DNA from 4 places in the Streptomyces sp. f51 genome. Region 1 is predicted to be linked to each of the others. Evidence: riboswitches for the same ligand, from Rfam matches in the RefSeq annotation. Region 1 holds a riboswitch; each other region holds the start of a gene.

Region 1 (4,728 bases):
AGACCTGCTCGTAGAAGCTGACCAGGCGTTCGGCGTCGTCGACGGTGATGGGCCTGATCCGCGCGGTGCCGCCGTCGCGCAGCACCACGTCGGCCTCCCAGTGGGCTGGGTACTCGTGCCGGTCCGACGAGGTCTGCATGGGCCCCAGAGTACGGCTGGCGTACGACAACGGCGCGAGGCAGTCTGAGGGTGACGGACGTCGCAGCGGGCCTGGGTACGGCCCCGAAATCCCGCCGCGCCGGCGAGGCCGGCCCGCCCGGGGACCGGCACCGGGGCGGGGCGGGTCCCCGGGATCGTCCGGGCACGCCTCACGATATGGAACACTGGTCTAGACAACCCTGAACCCCCGAAGGGCAGCATCACATGGCTGAGCGCCGCGTCAACGTCGGCTGGACCGAGGGCCTCCACGCCCGCCCCGCCTCCATCTTCGTCCGGGCCACCACGGCCTCCGGCATCCCCGTGACGATCGCCAAGGCCGACGGCAACCCCGTCAATGCGGCCTCCATGCTCGCGGTCCTCGGGCTCGGCGCCCAGGGCGGCGAGGAGATCGTCCTCGCGTCGGACGCCGAGGGCGCGGACATCGCCCTCGACCGTCTGGCGAAGCTGGTCGCCGAGGGGCTCGACGAGCTCCCCGAGACCGTCTGAGGCGTCCTCCGGGTCAGGACACACGGCTGAGCCGCGCCCCCCTTGACCGGGGGCGCGGCTCAGCCGTTTTCCGTACGTCGCCCGGAAATTCTCCGGGCACCCCGCACCGCCTTCGCGGCAGGGCCGCAGGAATGGCGTGCACGATAATTCCGGACACACGAATAAAAGGGCATCAGAAATGAGCCCCCACCGAATATCCCTCTTTGTATACGGCGCCCGTGTTAATGACGCAGGCCCGTCATGTTTACGGGATGTTGCGAACTCCTCACACGGTCCGGCCGTTCGGCGCCGGGAAACCGGAGCCGGTGCGCGGCCATGGCGCGCTCGGTGTGCAGGGCCGTGATCGCGCGGGCCCGCTCGCTGTCGCCGCGGGCGACGGCGTCCACGATGCCGCCGTGCTCCGCCCAGGACTCCGCCGGGTCGGCCGGCGCGTCCACCGAGTACATCCAGGCGATCTTGTGGCGCAACTGCGAGAGCGTGGAGGTGAGCGCGGAACTGCCGGACGCCTGGGCGAGCGTCTCGTGGAACCAGCCGCCCAGCGAGCGCAGATCCTCGCTGTTGCCCCGCCTGGAGCGCTCCTGGCCCAGCCTGACCAGGCCGCGCAGCACCTTGAGGTGAGCCTCCGTGCGCCGCTGCGCGGCCCGCGCGGCACCCAGCGGCTCCAGCAGCATGCGCATCTCCAGGAGGTCCGCGGCCTCCTGCTCGGTGGGCTCCGCGACACAGGCGCCCGCGTGCCGACGGGTGACCACGAAGCCCTCGGCCTCCAGGGTGCGCAGGGCCTCGCGCACGGGGACGCGCGAGACGCCGTAGCGCCGCGCGAGCAGTTCCTCGGTGAGGCGGCCGCCGCGCTCGTAGACACCCGCGACGATGTCGTCACGGATCGCCGTGCACACCGAGTGCGCCGGAATACGCATGACCGACCTCCGCTTTAATCCCCGTGAAACGCCGACGATTGACGCTTCTTCAGTGACTCTATTGCAGGAGGCGTGAATTTCCGATGGCATGCCTGAACCCATGGATATTTTTTGGACAGACGGCGTCCGGAAACGACGATGCCCCGGCTCGGTGAGCCGGGGCATCGAAAGCGGTGAAGAAGCCGCGAAGCGGTCGTCAGACGTTGACGCCGTGCGAGCGCAGGTACGCGACCGGGTCCATGTCCGAGCCGTACTCGGCGGTCGTACGGGCCTCGAAGTGCAGGTGCGGTCCCGTGGTGTTGCCGGTGTCCCCGGAGAGGCCGATCTGCTGACCCGGGGTGACCGCCTGCCCCACGGACACACCGATGGACGACAGGTGGCCGTACATGGTGTACGTGCCGTCATGCATCTTGATCACGACTTGATTGCCGTAGGCGCCGCCCCAGCCGGCCGTGACGACCGTGCCGGAGCCGACGGCGTGGACCGAGGTGCCGGACGCGGCGTGGAAGTCGACGCCGGTGTGGCTGCCCGAGGACCAGAGGCTGCTGCTCGCCTTGTAACCGGTGGAGACGTACGAACCGGTGATCGGCAGGACGAACGTGTTCAGGCGCTTGCGCTCGGCCTCGCGGGCGGCGCGCGCCTTGGCCTCGCGGAGCTGCGTGGCCTGGGCGGCGGCCTGCTTGCGTGCCGTCTGCTCGGCCTGCTTGCGCGCGGCGGCCTCGTCGGCGGCGCGCTGCTGCGCGAAGGCCTGGGCGTCGATCTGGTCGGCGACCGCGTCGTTCAGGGTGACGGTCTGGGTCAGCCCGGTCTGCTCGACGGTGGCCTCCGCGGCGAACGCGGGAGCGGCCAGGGTTCCGATCACACCGGTGGTGGTGAGCGCCGCGACCCCGACGGCGGTCGTGGTGGTGCTGTGCACCCGGCTGCTCGTACGACGATGCTTGCCGGTGCCACAGGTGAACGCCATGTAGGGGCTGATCCTTTCCTTCCCTCTCGCCTACCGGGTTAGCTGACGGGTTCGGAGCAGGAAGGTCTCCTACGGACCCCCTCCGGAGAGGGCGTCCGATTCACCCCAGGGACTGCGTGGGTCCCCGGCTCCCCTGACTCGCGTCATGGGGGACTCGGCGATGACTGTCCGGTGCCGCGGGCGCGGCGCACTGCGTGACGAACAGTCGGACCGACGCTAGACGGGGCCTCATTCGAACAACAAACGGATCACGATTTTTGTAACGCATGCCACAGGGCAGAAGGGGTAACCCCTGCACGAATACGGACATCTTGGGGGCTGCGGCCGTCAAGAGGAGGGCCCTGACGGCTCTTCAGCCGTCAGGGCCCTCCTGGGTCGCGCGGGTGCTACTCGGCCGCCACCACGGTGACTTCACCGATTCCGAGGGCCCTGACCGGCTCCGCGATCTGCGCCGCGTCGCCCACCAGGACGGTCACCAGACGGTCCGTCGGGAAGGCGTTCACCGCCGCCGCGGTGGCCTCCACGGTGCCCGTGGCGGCCAGTTGGCGGTAGAGCGTCGACTGGTAGTCGTCCGGCAGGTGCTGCTCGACCTGGTCGGCGAGCGTGCTCGCGACGGCCGCCGCCGTCTCGAACTTCAGGGGCGCGACACCCACCAGGTTCTGCACGGCGACGTCGCGCTCCGTGTCGGTCAGCCCCTCGGCCGCGAGGGTGCGCAGCACCTTCCACAGGTCGTCGAGCGCAGGACCGGTGTTGGGGGTGTCGACCGAGCCGCTGATGGCGAGCATCGCGGCCCCCGTGCCGTCCGGCGCGGAGCGCAGGACCTGCCCGAACGCCCGAACGCCGTACGTGTAGCCCTTCTCCTCGCGCAGGACGCGGTCCAGGCGCGAGGTGAGGGTGCCGCCGAGGCAGTACGTGCCGAGGACCTGGGCGGGCCACACGCGCTCGTGCCGGTCGGCGCCGACACGGCCGATGAGCAGCTGCGTCTGGACCGCGCCGGGACGGTCGACGATGATCACGCGGCCGGTGTCGTCGGCGGTCACCGGCGGCACGGGAAGCGGCTCGGCGGACGAGCCGGTCCAGGAACCGAGCGTGTCGGCGAGCAGCTCGTCGAGGTCGACGCCGGTCAGGTCGCCCACGACGACCGCGGTGGCCGTGGCGGGGCGCACGTGCTTCTCGTAGAAGGCGCGCACGGCCGAGGAGTCGATGCTCCGGACGGTCTCCTCGGTGCCCTGACGCGGGCGCGCCATGCGCGCGCTCGCCGGGAACAGCTCCTTGGAGAGCTCCTTGGCCGCGCGACGGGCCGGGTTCGCCGTCTCGTGCGGGATCTCGTCCAGCCGGTTGGTCACCAGCCGCTCTACCTCGCTGTCCGCGAACGCGGGGGCCCGCAGGGCGTCGGCGAGCAGGCCGAGGGCCTTGGCCAGGCGCGAGACGGGCACTTCGAGCGACAGGCGTACGCCGGGGTGGTCGGCGTGCGCGTCGAGCGTGGCGCCGCAGCGCTCCAGCTCGGCGGCGAAGTCCTCGGCCGAGTGCTTGTCGGTGCCCTCGGAGAAGGCGCGCGCCATGATCGTGGCGATGCCGTCCAGGCCCGCGGGCTCGGCGTCCAGCGGCGCGGCGAGGATCACCTCGACGGCGACGACCTGCTGGCCGGGGCGGTGGCAGCGCAGCACGGTCAGGCCGTTGTCCAGGGTGCCGCGCTCGGGGGCGGGGAACGCCCACGGCTTGGGCTGTCCGGCCTGGGGGCGGGGGTGGAAGTCCATGGTGGCGAGCTCGGTCACTTCGCCGCCTCCTCGTCGGTCTCGTCGGTCTCGTCGGCGGAGCCGGCGGCTTCGGCGGTGGTCGGCTCGTAGACGAGCACCGCGCGGTTGTCGGGGCGCAGGCGGGCCTTCGCGGCCTCCCTGACCTCGTCCGCCGTGACGTCGAGGACGCGCTGCACGGCGGTCAGGGCGAGCTGCGGGTCGCCGAACAGGACGGCGTAGCGGCACAGTTCGTCGGCGCGGCCGGCGACGGTACCGAGCCGGTCGAGCCATTCGCGCTCCAACTGGGCCTGGGCACGCTCCATTTCCCCGGCCGTGGGGCCCTCTTCGGCGAACCGGGCGAGCTCCTCGTCGACGGCGGCCTCGATGACCGGGACCTCGACGTCGCCGGACGTCTTCACGTCCAGCCACCCCAGGGAGGGTGCTCCGGCGAGCCGCAGCAGGCCGAACC
Region 2 (4,728 bases), 1.5 Mb from region 1:
GCCCGGCCCTGGTGCACGGGCCGGGTCGGCATGTTCGGGATCGCGTGGGGCGGTCTCCACTCCCTTCGCGTCGCGGCCCGCGCGCCCGCGCCGCTCAAGGCGGTCGTCACGGTCTGCCCGAGCGACGACCTCCCTGACAACGACGCCCACCACGCCGGAGGTTCCGTTCCCGCCGTCGGCACATACGCCCGGTCGGCCGCCCGGCTCGCCTTCGCCGCCCGCCCGCCGGACCCCGCGCACGTGGGCGAGGGGATGTGGCGGGACATGTGGGAGAAGCGACTGGCGGCGGCCGCGCCCTCCACGCACACCCGGCCGGAGCACAGGACCGACGACCCGTACGGCCCTCACGGCACCCGCGAGGAGTACGGGACCGTCCGCGCGGCGGTCCTCGCGGTCGGCGGCTGGCACGACCCGCACCGCGACACGGTGCTGCGCCTGGTGCGGAACCTTCCCCCGGATCGCGTACGGGGTCTCATCGGCCCCTGGTCCCGCCAGTACCCGGACCGCGACCTGCCGCCCGGGCCGGCGATCGGCTTCCTCCAGGAGACGCTGCGCTGGTGGGACCACTGGCTCAAGGACAAGGAGACGGACCCGCTCTCCGTGCCCCTGCTCCGCTCGTACGTGATGGACGCGCATCCTCCGGCGACCGTGTACCCGCGCATCCCCGGCCACTGGGTGGGCGAGCCTGCCTGGCCCTCACCCTCGGTGACCCCGGTCGCGTACGCGCTCCAGGGAACCCCGGTGCCGGTGCGGTCCCCACAGCACACGGGGGTCGACGCGGGCCGCCCCTTCCCCTTCGGCGACGACGCCGGCCTGCCGCCCGACCAGCGGGAGGAGGACGCCCGGTCGGCCTGTTTCGAGTTCGAGGTGACGGAGGAGACCTGGGTGCTGGGCCGCCCCCGGGTCAATCTGCGGCTGACGTCCGCGGTGCCCAGGGGCCAGGTGATCGCCCGGCTGTGCGACGTGGCGCCGGACGGAGCGTCCACGCTCGTCACCCGGGGCGCCCTGAACCTGTCGGCGCGCCGGGGTCCCGGCCGGACGGTTCCCTGGACTCCGGGCAGCACGGAACACGTGGTGTTCGACCTGAACGCCATCGGCTACGCCTTCCCGGCGGGCCACCGCATCCGGCTGGGCGTGTCCTCCGCGTACTGGCCCTGGATCTGGCCCGAGCCGGGCTCGGAGGCCGGTTTCACCCTGGAGCCGATCGGCAGCGTCCTCGAACTCCCCGTACGGACACGGGAGTCGGACCCGTCGATCACCTTCGGCGAACCCGAGGAGTCCGAGCCCCTCGGGGTGACCGTCTCCGCGACCCTGGACGAGCCCCCGCCGCAGCGACTGGTGCTGCGGGACGTGGCCGCGGAGACCTGGCGTCTGGAGGTGGCCTCGGGCCAGGGCGGCACCCGTGTCCATCCCGACGGCCTCGAATGCACGGAGGAGGGGCGGGAGACGTACACGATCGAGACGTCGGACCCGCTGTCCGCGCGCGCCCGCTCGACCTGGTCGATCCGGCTGCACCGCCCGGACCTGCCCTGGGACGCCCGCGTCGAGACGACCTCCACCACGACCTGCGACGCGCGGGACTTCGTCACGACCGACGAACTCGTCTGCAAGGACGGCGACGAGGTCGTCTTCCACCGGACCTGGGAGAAGAGAACCCCGCGCACCTCGGGCTGACAGGGCTCAGGGGGTGCGGGGGCTCAGAGGGTGCGGGGGCCGGGGGGTGCGGGGGCCAGGGGGGCGGGGGCCAGGGGGGCCGGGGGCTTGCGAGGCAGAGAGCTTTGCGGCCCAGCAGGCTCGCGGGGCAGAGACCTTTGCGGCCAAGGGGGCTTGCGGGGGTGCGGGTTACGCGCAGGGCGGCCGCTGGCGGCGCGGGACGCTTCCCTGGGCGGAAGGCCTGCCTGGGCGGAAGGCCTGCCTGGGCGGGACGCTGCGAGGCAGAGCGCTTGCGAGGTAGGGGGCTTGCCTCGGCTCAGGAGGCTTGCGAGGCAGGGGCTCGCCGCGGCTCAGGAGGCTTGCGGGGCAGGGGAGTTCACCGGGTCGGGCCACGCCCCGACCCGCGCCCGCCTCGCCTGCGCCCCCGCCCGCAGGCCGGGGCACCGAACGCCGAACCCCGTTGCCGCGCGCGGCACTTCACCTCGCGTCCGCCCGGGCCCGGCCGGCTCCCGACCGGTGACCCCACCCACCCCTCGCGGAGGCGGCCCCGCCCGCCCCGACGTGGTCCACGCCACAATTCCCGCCCCACCAGGGGACGCTCGGCGCGCTCGGGAGGTCCCGGTGACGCCCTTAAACGCGAGCGTGATGCCCGAATTGCCCCTCGTGCCGCGTTAACGCCCTTTGGTCTCGTGAGTTGAGTCACCGGCGAGCCGGGCTCCCGCCCCGAGGCCCGCTCGACCCAACCCCTTTGCCATAGGCAAGTTGAGGATCCAATTCCGGTACAAACGGACTTTTTACCCCGCCCTTAACCAGGAGAAAGCGATCTTCGCGGTCAAATCTCGTCTTGTTTCGGACATGTGCTCTCGCATACGTTCTGGTCGACCCCGGGCGGATCGCCGAATCCTGCCGCCGCCCGGCAACCCATCGACCCACGCACGGCAGGAGCGGGGGAACCACAGGTAAGCCGCCGATCCGGACATACCGGACCGGCTTGGGGTGAAGCCGCGCCCACAGCGCGGCCGGGCATCTCCCGCCCGAACCCGACAGCTCACCTCGCAGGCGTCGGAGAGGAAATTCGTCATGCCCGTACGAGGCAAGCACCGCAGCAAGAAGTCCAACGTCATCACCCGGGGCATGCTCGCCGCCGGCACGGGCGGCATCGCCCTCGCCCTCCCGCTCGTGAGCGCCACCGGCGCCAGCGCCGCCACCCCGGCGCAGGCCCCCCAGATCGCGAAGACGGCCCACACCGCGGTGGTCCCCAACGTGCAGCTCGTCACCTACAAGGTCGTCGCCGGCGACACCCTGTCCAAGGTGGCGCAGAAGTACCCCAAGAGCGGTGGCTGGAAGAAGCTGTACGCGGCGAACCGCGCGGTCATCGGCGACAACCCCGCCCTGATCCGCCCGGGCCTGAAGCTGACCGTCGGCACGAAGTCGCTGGGGTCGACGACCGTCCGCACCACGGCGAACGCGACCGCCGCCGTGGCCAAGACCACGACCGCCACGGTCACCCAGGCCTCCGCCAAGACGTACGCCAACAACCTCGATGGCTGGATCAAGGAATCCCTCGACGTCATGGCCAAGGCGGGCATCCCCGGCAGCTACGACGGCATCCACCGCAACGTGATGCGCGAGTCCTCCGGCAACCCCAACGCCATCAACAACTGGGACTCCAACGCCGCCGCAGGCATCCCCTCCAAGGGTCTGCTCCAGGTCATCGACCCGACCTTCCAGGCGTACCACGTCGCCGGCACGTCGATGAACATCTACGACCCGGTCGCGAACATCACCGCCGCCTGCAACTACGCGGCCAAGACCTACGGCTCCATCGACAACGTCAACGGCGCCTACTGATCCACCCCGACACCTCGTTCTTCCCCCGCACCCGCCGACGGCTCCTTCTGGGACCGTCGGCGGGTGCGGGTGCAGATACGGGTGCTTCGCGGGCGGGTGCGCCTCCGCCGGCAGGCGCACCGGTTCGGCCGGCGAGCGCACCGGCGCCGTCAGAAGCCGAAGACGCGCTCCAGCACCACCGCGATCCCGTCGTCCTCGTTCGACAGCGTGATCTCGTCGGCCACCGACTTCAGTTCCGGATGCGCGTTGGCCATCGCCACACCGCGGGCCGCCCAGTCGAACATCGGAATGTCGTTGGGCATGTCCCCGAAGGCGAGCGTCGCGGACGGGCTGAGTCCGAGATGCGCCGCGGCGAGAGCGAGACCCGTCGCCTTGGTCACCCCGCATGGCTGGAGTTCGACGGTACCGGGCCCCGACATGGTCACCGTCGCCAGCGAACCGACCACTCCCCGTGCCGCTGACGCCAACTCGTCGTCGGACAAGGACGGGTGACGGAGCAACACCTTGCTGATCGGCTCCGCCCAGAGGTCGTCCCGCCGTGGCACCCGCACCGCCGGCAGCGTCGGATGCGGCATGACATAGCCCGGCTCGATGAGCGTCAGACCGTCCACGCCGTCCTGGTCGACCGCCGCGTACAGCATCCCGACCTCCGCCTCGATCTTGCCGAGCGCCGTCTCCGCCAGCTCTCTCTCCAGCGTCACCGACCACAGCATGCGGTCCGTGGCGGCGTCGTAGAGCTGCGCCCCCTGCCCGCACACCGCCAGTCCCTCACCGCCGAGTTCGTCGAGAAACGGTCGCACGCGCGGTGCGGGTCGGCCCGTGACCACGAGATGCCGGGCACCTGCCCGGGTCACCTTCGCCAACGCGGCGCGTGACCGGTCGGAGAGTGTGTCGTCGCCGCGCAGCAGCGTTCCGTCCAGGTCAGTGGCGATGAGTGAATATGCAGTCGGAGCGGCCATGATCCGAAGAATACGGATCCCACGACTCATCGGCCCGGCGTGAACCGGACGACGTCCGGTATCCCGTCTGCAACGCCGTTCACCGTACGGCGGTAAGCGCGTTGCGACCGATTCGGATCACCCAGGCTCCGCTTCCGCCCACACCGACTTTCCCGAACACGACCGACCACAACACCCCAACACCCCCTGGACGCAGGGCAACCAGTGTCCTCACCTCCTCAACGCGCCTGCGCGACAGCCGAATTAGCGATCCGGAGAACGCCGC
Region 3 (4,728 bases), 800 kb from region 1:
GGCGGGGGCTGATGATCGGCATCGAGTTCGGCCGGCCGGCCTCCCTCAAGCTGCGCAGCCGCTGGACCATGCTCCAGGCCGCGCGCAAGGGCCTGTTCGCGCAGATGGTCGTCGTGCCGCTGCTCCAGCGGCACCGCATCCTCACCCAGGTCTCCGGCGACCACCTGGAGGTGATCAAGCTGATCCCGCCGCTGGTGATCGACGAGAAGGACGTCGACCGGTTCGTGGAGGCCTTCACCGCCGTGATGGAGGACGCGCACAGCGGTGGCGGGCTGATGTGGGACTTCGGGAAGACGCTGGTCAAGCAGGCCGTGGCCAACCGCTGAGACCCGGCCGTTCCCGCGGGCCGCCACGGCGGCCGATGGGAACGGCCGGGCTCTTTTGCCTCTCAGGCAAGAAAATTGCCCCTGAGGTAATTATTTGGCTCAATGGTCCCATGAGCCCTGCCGATCCAGGGGCGGCCGACGAGCCGTCCGCCGAGCTGTACGCCGTGGCGCCCCGGCTGCGCGCCCTGCGCCGCGGCGTCTCGCTCACGCTGGAGGCCGCGGCCCGCGCCGCCGGCCTCTCGCCCGCCCATCTCTCCCGGCTGGAGACCGGGCAGCGCCAGCCCTCGCTGCCGATGCTGCTCACGCTCGCACGTGTCTACGGTACGACGGTCTCCGAGCTGCTGGGCGAGGCGGTCCCCGAACGTGACGCGGTCGTACGGGCCGCCGACATGGAGCCCGCCCCCGCCGGCGGCTGGACCTACTGGCAGGCGGGCTCCGCGGGCCGCGGCATGCAGGCGCTGCGCGTGCACGTCCCGTACGGCTCGCAGGGCGACATCGTGCGCGTCCACCCGGGCGAGGAGTGGCTGTACGTCCTCCAGGGGCGGCTCAGTCTGCGGCTCGGGGACACCGCGCACGTCCTGGCTCCGGGAGACAGCGCCCACTTCGACTCGCTGACCCCGCACCGCATCGCCGCCGCCGAGCGCGACGGCGCCGAGCTCCTCTTCGTACACACCCTGCTCCAGAGCCCCGTCGCCGCGCTGTGCCTGGGCGCGGCGGCGGGCCACCCCACCCCGGGAGAGACGTCATGACCGAACCCACGGAACCCCGCCGGTCCATGGAGGACAGGTTCCCGCGCGCCCTGTGGGTGCGGCTGATCATCTACGTCGCCGTCGGCCACCTGTTCGCGGCCTTCATCTACCTGCTCTTCACGCTCGGCGCGCAGAACCAGTAGCAGCCGGGCCCGGCGCGCGGCTCAGTCCAGGAGCCGCGCGCGCAGCCGCTCCCGCAGCTCGGGCGTGAGCCCCAGTCCCTGCTCCAGGTAGGCCTCGACGCCGCCCCAGGTCTCCTCGATCGTCTCGAACGCCGCTGTCAGGTACTCGGCGCGCGCGTCGAACAGCGGGCTGAGCAGTTCCATCACCTCGGGGGAGTAGGCGCCCGCCGAGGAATTGGTGCGGTGCACCTTGTACCGGCGGTGCGTGGCGTTCGACTCCAGGTAGTCGGCCACGATCGCCTCGCGCTCCACGCCGAGGGCCAGCAGGGTGACCGCGATCGACAGTCCGGCGCGGTCCTTGCCCGCCGCGCAGTGCATCAGCGCGGGCACGCTGTCGTCGGCCAGCGCGTGCAGCACCTGGGAGTGCTCCGCCGTGCGCTCCCTGATGATCGCGCGGTACGAGCCGATCATCCGGTTCGCGGCCCTGCCCTCGCCCAGGAGCCCGCGCAGCTGCTCGATGTCGCCGTCGCGGACCATCTTCCAGAACTCACTGCCGTCCGCCGGGTCGCTCAGCGGGAGGTTCACGTTCCGCACGCCCGGCAGTTCGACGTCCGGGCCCTCCAGCTTCTGGTCGGCCGCGTTGCGGAAGTCGAAGATCGTGTGCAGTCCCAGGGAGGAGAGGAACGCGGCGTCCTCCTCCGTAGCGTGCGCGAGGTGGCCGCTGCGGAACAGATGACCGTGGCGCACGCGCCGGCCGTCCACGGTGGGCAGTCCGCCCACGTCGCGGAAGTTGCGCACTCCGCCGAGCTCGGGCTCGGTCGACGGGATCTGCTGCGTCACGGGGCTCCTCCTGTTCGGCCTCCGGCGTCACCGGGCTGGACTCGGCGTCGCTCGTCGGCAGTTGTACCTGTTCGCGCTCTCGACGATACGACATGGGTTCCTCAGGCAATGAGTTATTTATTCGCGCGCATGTTCGAATCAATGGAGTTTCGGTTCTTCCTTTCCGGAGAGGGGGCCGAATGTGCTGGATATCCGCGCACGGTGCATCTGACCGTTCTGTCCGAATAAGAACCTTCGTGACAACTGGCCCTGGAATAGGGCGCACTGGGGCGAGTCGCGTGAGGAGCGTCATATTCGTGACGATGCGTTGCCGTCCCCTTTTCTCAACGCGCCCGCGTTTCCGGGCGGGTTGAGATGTCCGGAAGATCGTCATTCGACGGAGGGTGACGGTGAATTCCGCATGGATCAAGAAAGACGAGCGCACAGAAACCGGACTTAGTTGTCGACGCGCTCTCATGTCGCTTACGTTCTGCCTCAATCCGGACGGACGCCCAATCCTGCCGCCGCCCGGAATTCCGCACACTCACCCGTACACGGCAGGAGCGGGGGACCCACAGGTTCCGTGCCTGATCCGGTTCCCGGAACAGGCTAGGGGTACAGCCGCGCAGCAGCGCGGCCGGGCATCTCCAGCCCGCACCCGACAGCTCACCCCGCAGGCGCCGGAGAGGAAATCGCCATGCCCGCGAAGGGTAAGCACCGCCGTCCCAAGTCCCTGCGTTTCACCCGCACGATCGCCGCGGCCGGAACCGGCGGCGCCGCACTCGCGCTGCCTCTGATGGGAGCCACGGGAGCCCACGCCGCGACCCAGGCCACCGTCGCGCAGCACGTCGAGAAGGCCGCGACCGCCGCCCCCGCCGAGAAGGCCGCCACGGCCACGGCGAAGACGTACGCGGTGAAGTCCGGCGACTACCTCTCGAAGATCGCCGACGAGCAGAACGTCACCGGCGGCTGGAAGAAGATCTACGCCGACAACCGGTCCGCCATCGGCGGCGACCCGTCGCTGATCCACCCCGGTCTGAAGCTGTCGCTCGGCCACAGGGCCGCCGCCACACACACGGCCACGCACACGGCCACCACGGCGACGGCTCCGGCGAAGTCCCAGGCCACCCCCGCCGCCGACACGGCCGCGACCACCACCGCGTCCACCGGTGACTCCGCCGGCTACACCCTGCCGGTCGACAGCAGCACCATCGGCACCGGCTACAAGGTCGCGGGCAGCATGTGGTCCAGCGGCTACCACACCGGCGTGGACTTCGTGGTCCCGACCGGCACCACCATCAAGTCCGTCGCCGCGGGCACCGTCGTCTCCGCCGGCTGGGGCGGCGCCTACGGCAACCAGGTCGTCATCCAGCACGCCGACGGCAAGTACTCCCAGTACGCCCACATGTCGTCGCTGTCCGTCTCCGCGGGACAGACCGTGACGGAGGGCCAGCAGATCGGTCTCTCCGGCGCGACCGGCAACGTGACCGGACCGCACCTGCACTTCGAGATCCGCACCACGCCCGACTACGGCTCCGACGTCGACCCGGTGGCGTACCTGCGCTCGCACGGTGTCGCCGTGGGCTGACGCCCCCACTTCCTGCTCCTGACGGCAGGACCGACTCCGGAGGCCGGACCCCAGATCCCCTGGGTCCGGCCTCCGGTGTGTTCCACGGCGCCGGTTTGCGGGGCATCTTGGTGATCGCTGCTTGAACATCCCTGATGTGGGCCTTATTCCGGAGTTGACCAATGCTTGGCGAGTGGCTTATCTCACCGTCCGTCAACCCTTCCCTACGGTCGCGTAGCTCACATCGAAAGGTGAATCATGCTCGATGTGGCAGACGATTCGAAGGATGACAACAGATCAGTGATCGGGTCGTACGTGGCGGTGGGGGACAGCTTCACCGAGGGCGTCGGCGACCCTGGGCCCGACGGGGCGTTCGTCGGATGGGCGGACCGGTTCGCGGTACTTCTCGCGGACCGCAGGCCCGAAGGCGATTTCGACTACACCAATCTCGCGGTGCGCGGCAAACTGCTCGACCAGATCGTCGAGACCCAGCTCCAGCAGGCCAGGGAACTCGGCCCGGACCTGGTCTCGTTCTGCGCCGGCGGCAATGACATCCTCCGCCCCGGCACCGACCCCGACGAGGTCGCGGAGCGCTTCGAGCGCGCGGTCGCCGACCTCACCTCCGCCGTGGGCACCGTGATGGTGACCACCGGCTTCGACACCCGTGGTGTCCCCGTGCTCAAGCATCTGCGCGGCAAGATCGCCACGTACAACGGACATGTGCGGGCCATCGCGGACCGCTACGGCTGTCCCGTTCTCGACCTCTGGTCCCTGAAGACGATCCAGGACCGCAGGGCGTGGGACGGCGACCGGCTGCACCTCTCTCCCGAGGGGCACACCCGGGTGGCCCTCCGCGCCGGACAGGTCCTCGGTCTCGAGGTCCCGGCCGACCCGGACCAGCCCTGGCCGCCCCTCCCGCCGCGCGGCACGCTGGAGGTGCGCCGCGACAACATCCAGTGGGCCCGCGAGTACCTGGTCCCGTGGATCGGACGGCGACTGCGCGGTGAGTCCTCGGGCGACCACGTGTCGGCCAAGGGGCCGCTCTCACCGGACGACATCAAGCTGCGCATCGAGTCGGTGGCCTGAACCCGGTCCTTCCGGGCGGGAGAACCCGGCCCGCCCGGAACGGGCACCGACGGGGGTGA
Region 4 (4,728 bases), 1.3 Mb from region 1:
GCCGACCCGAGGACCGAGAGCCCTTGCGTGGCCACGCAGACGAGGAACACCTCGCCGGCCATACGGCGCCGCCAGTGCCGCAGGACGGCCAGGAGCAGGACCGGCCAGAGGACGGCCGACAGTGCGAGCAGGACCTCCGCGAGCCCCCGCCACCCCAGCACCGAGAACCGGGTGCCGAGCACGGTGGTCGCCGCGACCGCGTCGAGCCCCGCGGGCGTTCCGGCCCGTCGCGCCCACTGCTCCCGGTCGCCCAGCAGCCGGGCGAGGAAGTCCGAGGCGAGCCCGACCCAGGTGAGCGACGCGAGAACGAGCGCGATCCGGGAGAGGGTCTCGTGGCCGGTCAGATGCAGACCGATCGAGAGAATGCCGGTGGCCATGACGGCGGCCCCGGCGGCGGGTGCCCACCCCACCCACCAGGAGCGGAGCGGAATCATGTCCGTCATGTCCGGTGTGTCTGGCATGCGTCGATGCTAGGGACCCGCGGAGCGGTTGCGGGCGGGGCACGCTCGGGCGGGGGCGAAAACGCGGGGCGCGCGCGGGGACCGGTGAGCCCCGCGCGCGCCCCGCGATGCGGAGGTCCGGTCTACGCCGGGCGCACCACGCTGTGGATCGCCGACGTGCCGTCGTAGTAGATCGACTCCTCGCGGACGTACGCCCCCGGCTTCGGCGCGTGGATCATCATGCCGCCACCGATGTACAGGCCGACGTGGCTGATGTCGTCGTAGAAGAAGACGAGGTCGCCGGGCCGGGCGTCGGCGAGGGGGACCGTGGTGCCGGCGTTCACCTGGTCGTAGGTGACGCGCGGGAGGCTGACGCCCGCGGCCTTCCAGGCGGCCTGGGTCAGGCCCGAGCAGTCGTAGGAGTCGGGGCCGGTGGCGCCCCAGACGTACGGCTTGCCGATCTGGGCGCGGGCGAAGGCGAGCGCGTCGGCCGCCTTCGACGAGGAGCCCGTCGCCGTCGATCCCGTCGGCGACCCGGCCGTCGAGCCGGCGGCCGGGGTGCCCGTGCCGCTCGACGACGGCTGCGTCCGCTCGGCCTTGGCGGCGGCGGCCTGCTGCCGTGCCAGTTCCGCCGCCTTCGCCGCGGCCCGCTCCTGCTTCTTCCTCTCGATCGCCGCCAGCCGCGCCTTCTCCTCGGTGTTCAGCTTCGACAGGAGGTCGCGGGCCTCGGAGAGCTTCTGCTGCACCGCGGTCTTGGACGTCTTGAGCGCCTTCTGCGAGGCGGTCAGCGATTCGAGGTTCCGCGTGGCCTCCGCCCGCTTCCTGGTGGTGGCGGCCTGGTCGGTGATGTAGGCGTCGACGGCCGCCTTCTGGCGTTTCGTCAGACGGCTCATCAACTGGGTCTGGTCGAAGTAGTCCTGCGGGTTGTCCGCGAGCAGCAGGGTCGCCGTTCCGGGTGCGGCGGCCCCGGTCCTGTACTGCGCCGCCGCGAACGAACCCAGTTCCTCGCGCGCGGTGTTGAGCTTCTCGGTGCGCCGGGCGACGTCGTCGAGCAGGGTGTCGACGCGCTTGCGCTGCTCGGCGGTCTTCTCCCGGGTCGCGTTGTACTTGTTCGTGGCCGTCTCGGCCTGGTGGTAGAGGTCGTCGACCTTCTTCGAGACCGCTTCGATGCCGGGCCTCGGTTCGGCCGAGGGGGCCGCGGTGGCCGTCTGCGAGAGCAGGGCCACGGACGTGAGGGCCGCCGTGGCCAGGGCCGGGGTCCGTATGCCTGCGATGCGCGTACCCGTGGGACGCGCCTTGCGGTGTGACGCCAAGAGAGGCGACTCCTTCCGTCATCCGCCTGCCGAGTTAGCTGTCGGGTTCGGGCGGGTGGTTCCGGAAGGTTGCCCTACGGTCCGTGCCCCACAAGGCGGTTGGACCGATTCACCCCTTGGTCGGTGGGTCCCCGGCTCCGGCGGCCTCGCGGCGTACCGGATTCGGCGGAGGCCGCCCGGCCCGGCGATGTTCGCCGGTCGCGGTCGAGCGGCCTTGCGGCACGCTAGCCAACCGGTGTGGCCCGTGTGAAGGTTGATGGGCGATATGCCCGATACATTTTCGTGACCTGGGCCGCGCCCCGGGATCTGCGACGACGGAGTGCGGGCGTCCCCTGACTCCAAGTGTCCGGCCGGGCGCGTACGGTCATGGTGGCGCGCGTCACGACTTCCGGTGGAGTTCCCGAGGTGGCGGCGGGTTGTCAGTGGGGCGGCCTAGACTCGGAGAGCGATGAGCAGCCTCTTTGACGACAGCTTCCTGGCGGACCTCAAGCCCTCCGCGGCGCACGAGGACGAACACCCGCCGCCGCCCGAGGACGATCACGTACCGGAGCCGGTTCCGGACGATCTGTTCGGCGGGAAGTTCGACCTGCCGCCGACCCGTGACGCCTACTACCGCGACGGCGCGCCCAGGCCCGCCGTGGACCCGGCGGCCCTCCTGGACGGCCTGAACGAGAACCAGCGCGCGGCCGTGGTGCACTCCGGCTCCCCGCTGCTCATCGTGGCCGGCGCCGGCTCCGGCAAGACGCGCGTGCTCACGCACCGCATCGCCCACCTGCTCGGCGAGCGGAACGTCCACCCCGGCCAGATCCTCGCGATCACCTTCACGAACAAGGCCGCGGGCGAGATGAAGGAGCGCGTCGAGGCGCTCGTGGGCCCCCGCGCCAACGCGATGTGGGTGATGACCTTCCACAGCGCCTGCGTGCGCATCCTGCGCCGCGAGAGCAAGACGCTCGGCTTCACCTCGTCGTTCTCGATCTACGACGCCGCCGACTCCAAGCGTCTGATGGCGCTCGTCTGCCGTGATCTGGACCTCGACCCCAAGCGTTTCCCGCCGAAGTCCTTCAGCGCCAAGATCTCGAACCTGAAGAACGAGCTGATCGACGAGGAGGACTTCGCCGCCCAGGCCACCGACGGCTTCGAGAAGACCCTCGCCCAGGCCTACGCGATGTACCAGTCGAGGCTGCGCGAGGCCAACGCGCTCGACTTCGACGACCTGATCATGACCACGGTCAACCTCCTGCGCGCCTTCCCGGACGTGGCCGAGCACTACCGCCGCCGCTTCCGGCACGTCCTGGTCGACGAGTACCAGGACACCAACCACGCGCAGTACGCCCTCGTCCGCGAACTCGTGGGGACCTCCGAGCACCCCGTGGACGTACCGCCCAACGCGTACGACCTGCCTCCGGCCGAACTGTGCGTGGTGGGTGACGCGGACCAGTCGATCTACGCCTTCCGCGGCGCGACCATCCGCAACATCCTCCAGTTCGAGGAGGACTACCCGAACGCGACGACGATCCTCCTGGAGCAGAACTACCGCTCCACCCAGACGATCCTGTCCGCCGCCAACGCGGTCATCGAGCGCAACGAGTCCCGCCGCCCCAAGAACCTGTGGACCAACGCCGGCGCGGGCTCGAACATCACGGGGTACGTCGCGGACACCGAGCACGACGAGGCCCAGTTCGTCGCCGACGAGATAGACCGCCTCACCGACGCGGGCGAGGCGAGGGCCGGCGACGTCGCGGTCTTCTACCGCACGAACGCCCAGTCCCGTGTCTTCGAAGAGGTCTTCATCCGCGTCGGCCTGCCGTACAAGGTCGTCGGCGGTGTCCGCTTCTACGAGCGCAAGGAGGTCCGGGACGTCCTCGCCTACCTCAGGGTGCTGGCCAACCCCGAGGACTCCGTCCCGATGCGCCGCATCCTGAACGTGCCCAAGCGCGGCATCGGCGACCGCGCCGAGGCGATGATCGATGCCCTGTCGCAGCGCGAGAAGATCAGCTTCCCGCAGGCGCTGCGCCGCGTCGACGAGGCCTACGGCATGGCCGCGCGGTCCACCAACGCGGTCAAGCGGTTCAACACGCTCATGGAGGACCTCCGTACGATCGTCGAGTCGGGCGCGGGCCCGGCCACCGTCCTGGAGGCCGTCCTCGAACGCACCGGATATCTCGCCGAGTTGCAGGCCTCGACCGACCCGCAGGACGAGACCCGGATCGAGAACCTCCAGGAACTCGCCGCCGTGGCCCTGGAGTTCGAGCAGGAGACCGGCGAGGGCGAGACCCCGCCCGGACTCTCCGCGTTCCTGGAGCGGGTCGCGCTCGTCGCCGACTCGGACCAGATCCCGGACGAGGAGGACGGCAACGGCGTCATCACCCTGATGACCCTGCACACCGCCAAGGGCCTCGAATTCCCCGTGGTCTTCCTGACCGGCATGGAGGACGGCGTCTTCCCGCACATGCGCGCGCTCGGACAGGTCAAGGAGCTGGAGGAGGAGCGGCGCCTGGCGTACGTGGGCATCACCCGCGCCCGCGAGCGGCTCTACCTCACCCGGTCCTCGATGCGCAGCGCGTGGGGGCAGCCCTCGTACAACCCGCCCTCCCGCTTCCTGGAGGAGATCCCGGCGACCCATCTGGACTGGAAGCGCACGGGGGCGACCGCGCCCGTGCCCGCCGGTCCCGTCTCCGGTGTCGCCGCCTCCCTCTCGTCCTCGCGTGCGCGGTCCGCGGCCTCGGGTGCCTCCGGGTTCGCCACCCGCCGCGGCGTCACCGAGAAGCCGGTGGTCTCGCTGGCCGTCGGGGACCGGGTCACGCACGACCAGTTCGGTCTCGGCACCGTCGTCGGGGTGAAGGGGACGGGCGCGAACGCGGAGGCGACGGTCGACTTCGGAGAGCCCAAGCCGAAGCGGCTGCTGCTGCGGTACGCGCCGGTGGAGAAGCTGTAGTCCGCGCGAGCGGGCGCGGGATCCGATCGCGGAATCCCCG

The links. A riboswitch is a leader RNA that binds a small molecule or an ion and turns the genes downstream of it on or off. The one in region 1 is predicted to bind cyclic di-AMP.
Positions count from the first base shown of each region.
Region 2: another riboswitch for cyclic di-AMP. It lies ahead of WJM95_RS18720 (LysM peptidoglycan-binding domain-containing protein); the one in region 1 lies ahead of WJM95_RS24985 (M23 family metallopeptidase).
Region 3: another riboswitch for cyclic di-AMP. It lies ahead of WJM95_RS28365 (LysM peptidoglycan-binding domain-containing M23 family metallopeptidase); the one in region 1 lies ahead of WJM95_RS24985 (M23 family metallopeptidase).
Region 4: another riboswitch for cyclic di-AMP. It lies ahead of WJM95_RS19700 (NlpC/P60 family protein); the one in region 1 lies ahead of WJM95_RS24985 (M23 family metallopeptidase).

Region 1 covers NZ_CP149798.1:5,742,614-5,747,341, reverse strand. Annotated here, with positions in the region: gene WJM95_RS25000 (GNAT family N-acetyltransferase) at 1-139, opposite strand, end outside; gene WJM95_RS24995 (HPr family phosphocarrier protein) at 364-645, shown strand; gene WJM95_RS24990 (GntR family transcriptional regulator) at 867-1,559, opposite strand; gene WJM95_RS24985 (M23 family metallopeptidase) at 1,756-2,523, opposite strand; cyclic di-AMP (ydaO/yuaA leader) riboswitch at 2,536-2,693, opposite strand; gene WJM95_RS24980 (pitrilysin family protein) at 2,910-4,298, opposite strand; gene WJM95_RS24975 (pitrilysin family protein) at 4,295-4,728, opposite strand, start outside.
Region 2 covers NZ_CP149798.1:4,279,201-4,283,928, reverse strand. Annotated here, with positions in the region: gene WJM95_RS18725 (CocE/NonD family hydrolase) at 1-1,674, shown strand, start outside; cyclic di-AMP (ydaO/yuaA leader) riboswitch at 2,538-2,730, shown strand; gene WJM95_RS18720 (LysM peptidoglycan-binding domain-containing protein) at 2,734-3,504, shown strand; gene WJM95_RS18715 (HAD family hydrolase) at 3,654-4,463, opposite strand.
Region 3 covers NZ_CP149798.1:6,546,945-6,551,672, forward strand. Annotated here, with positions in the region: gene WJM95_RS28345 (aspartate aminotransferase family protein) at 1-326, shown strand, start outside; gene WJM95_RS28350 (XRE family transcriptional regulator) at 437-1,075, shown strand; gene WJM95_RS28355 (DUF6126 family protein) at 1,072-1,218, shown strand; gene WJM95_RS28360 (tyrosine-protein phosphatase) at 1,240-2,037, opposite strand; cyclic di-AMP (ydaO/yuaA leader) riboswitch at 2,552-2,709, shown strand; gene WJM95_RS28365 (LysM peptidoglycan-binding domain-containing M23 family metallopeptidase) at 2,714-3,604, shown strand; gene WJM95_RS28370 (SGNH/GDSL hydrolase family protein) at 3,884-4,669, shown strand.
Region 4 covers NZ_CP149798.1:4,486,595-4,491,322, forward strand. Annotated here, with positions in the region: gene WJM95_RS19695 (tellurite resistance/C4-dicarboxylate transporter family protein) at 1-461, opposite strand, end outside; gene WJM95_RS19700 (NlpC/P60 family protein) at 584-1,753, opposite strand; cyclic di-AMP (ydaO/yuaA leader) riboswitch at 1,761-1,931, opposite strand; gene pcrA (DNA helicase PcrA) at 2,202-4,688, shown strand.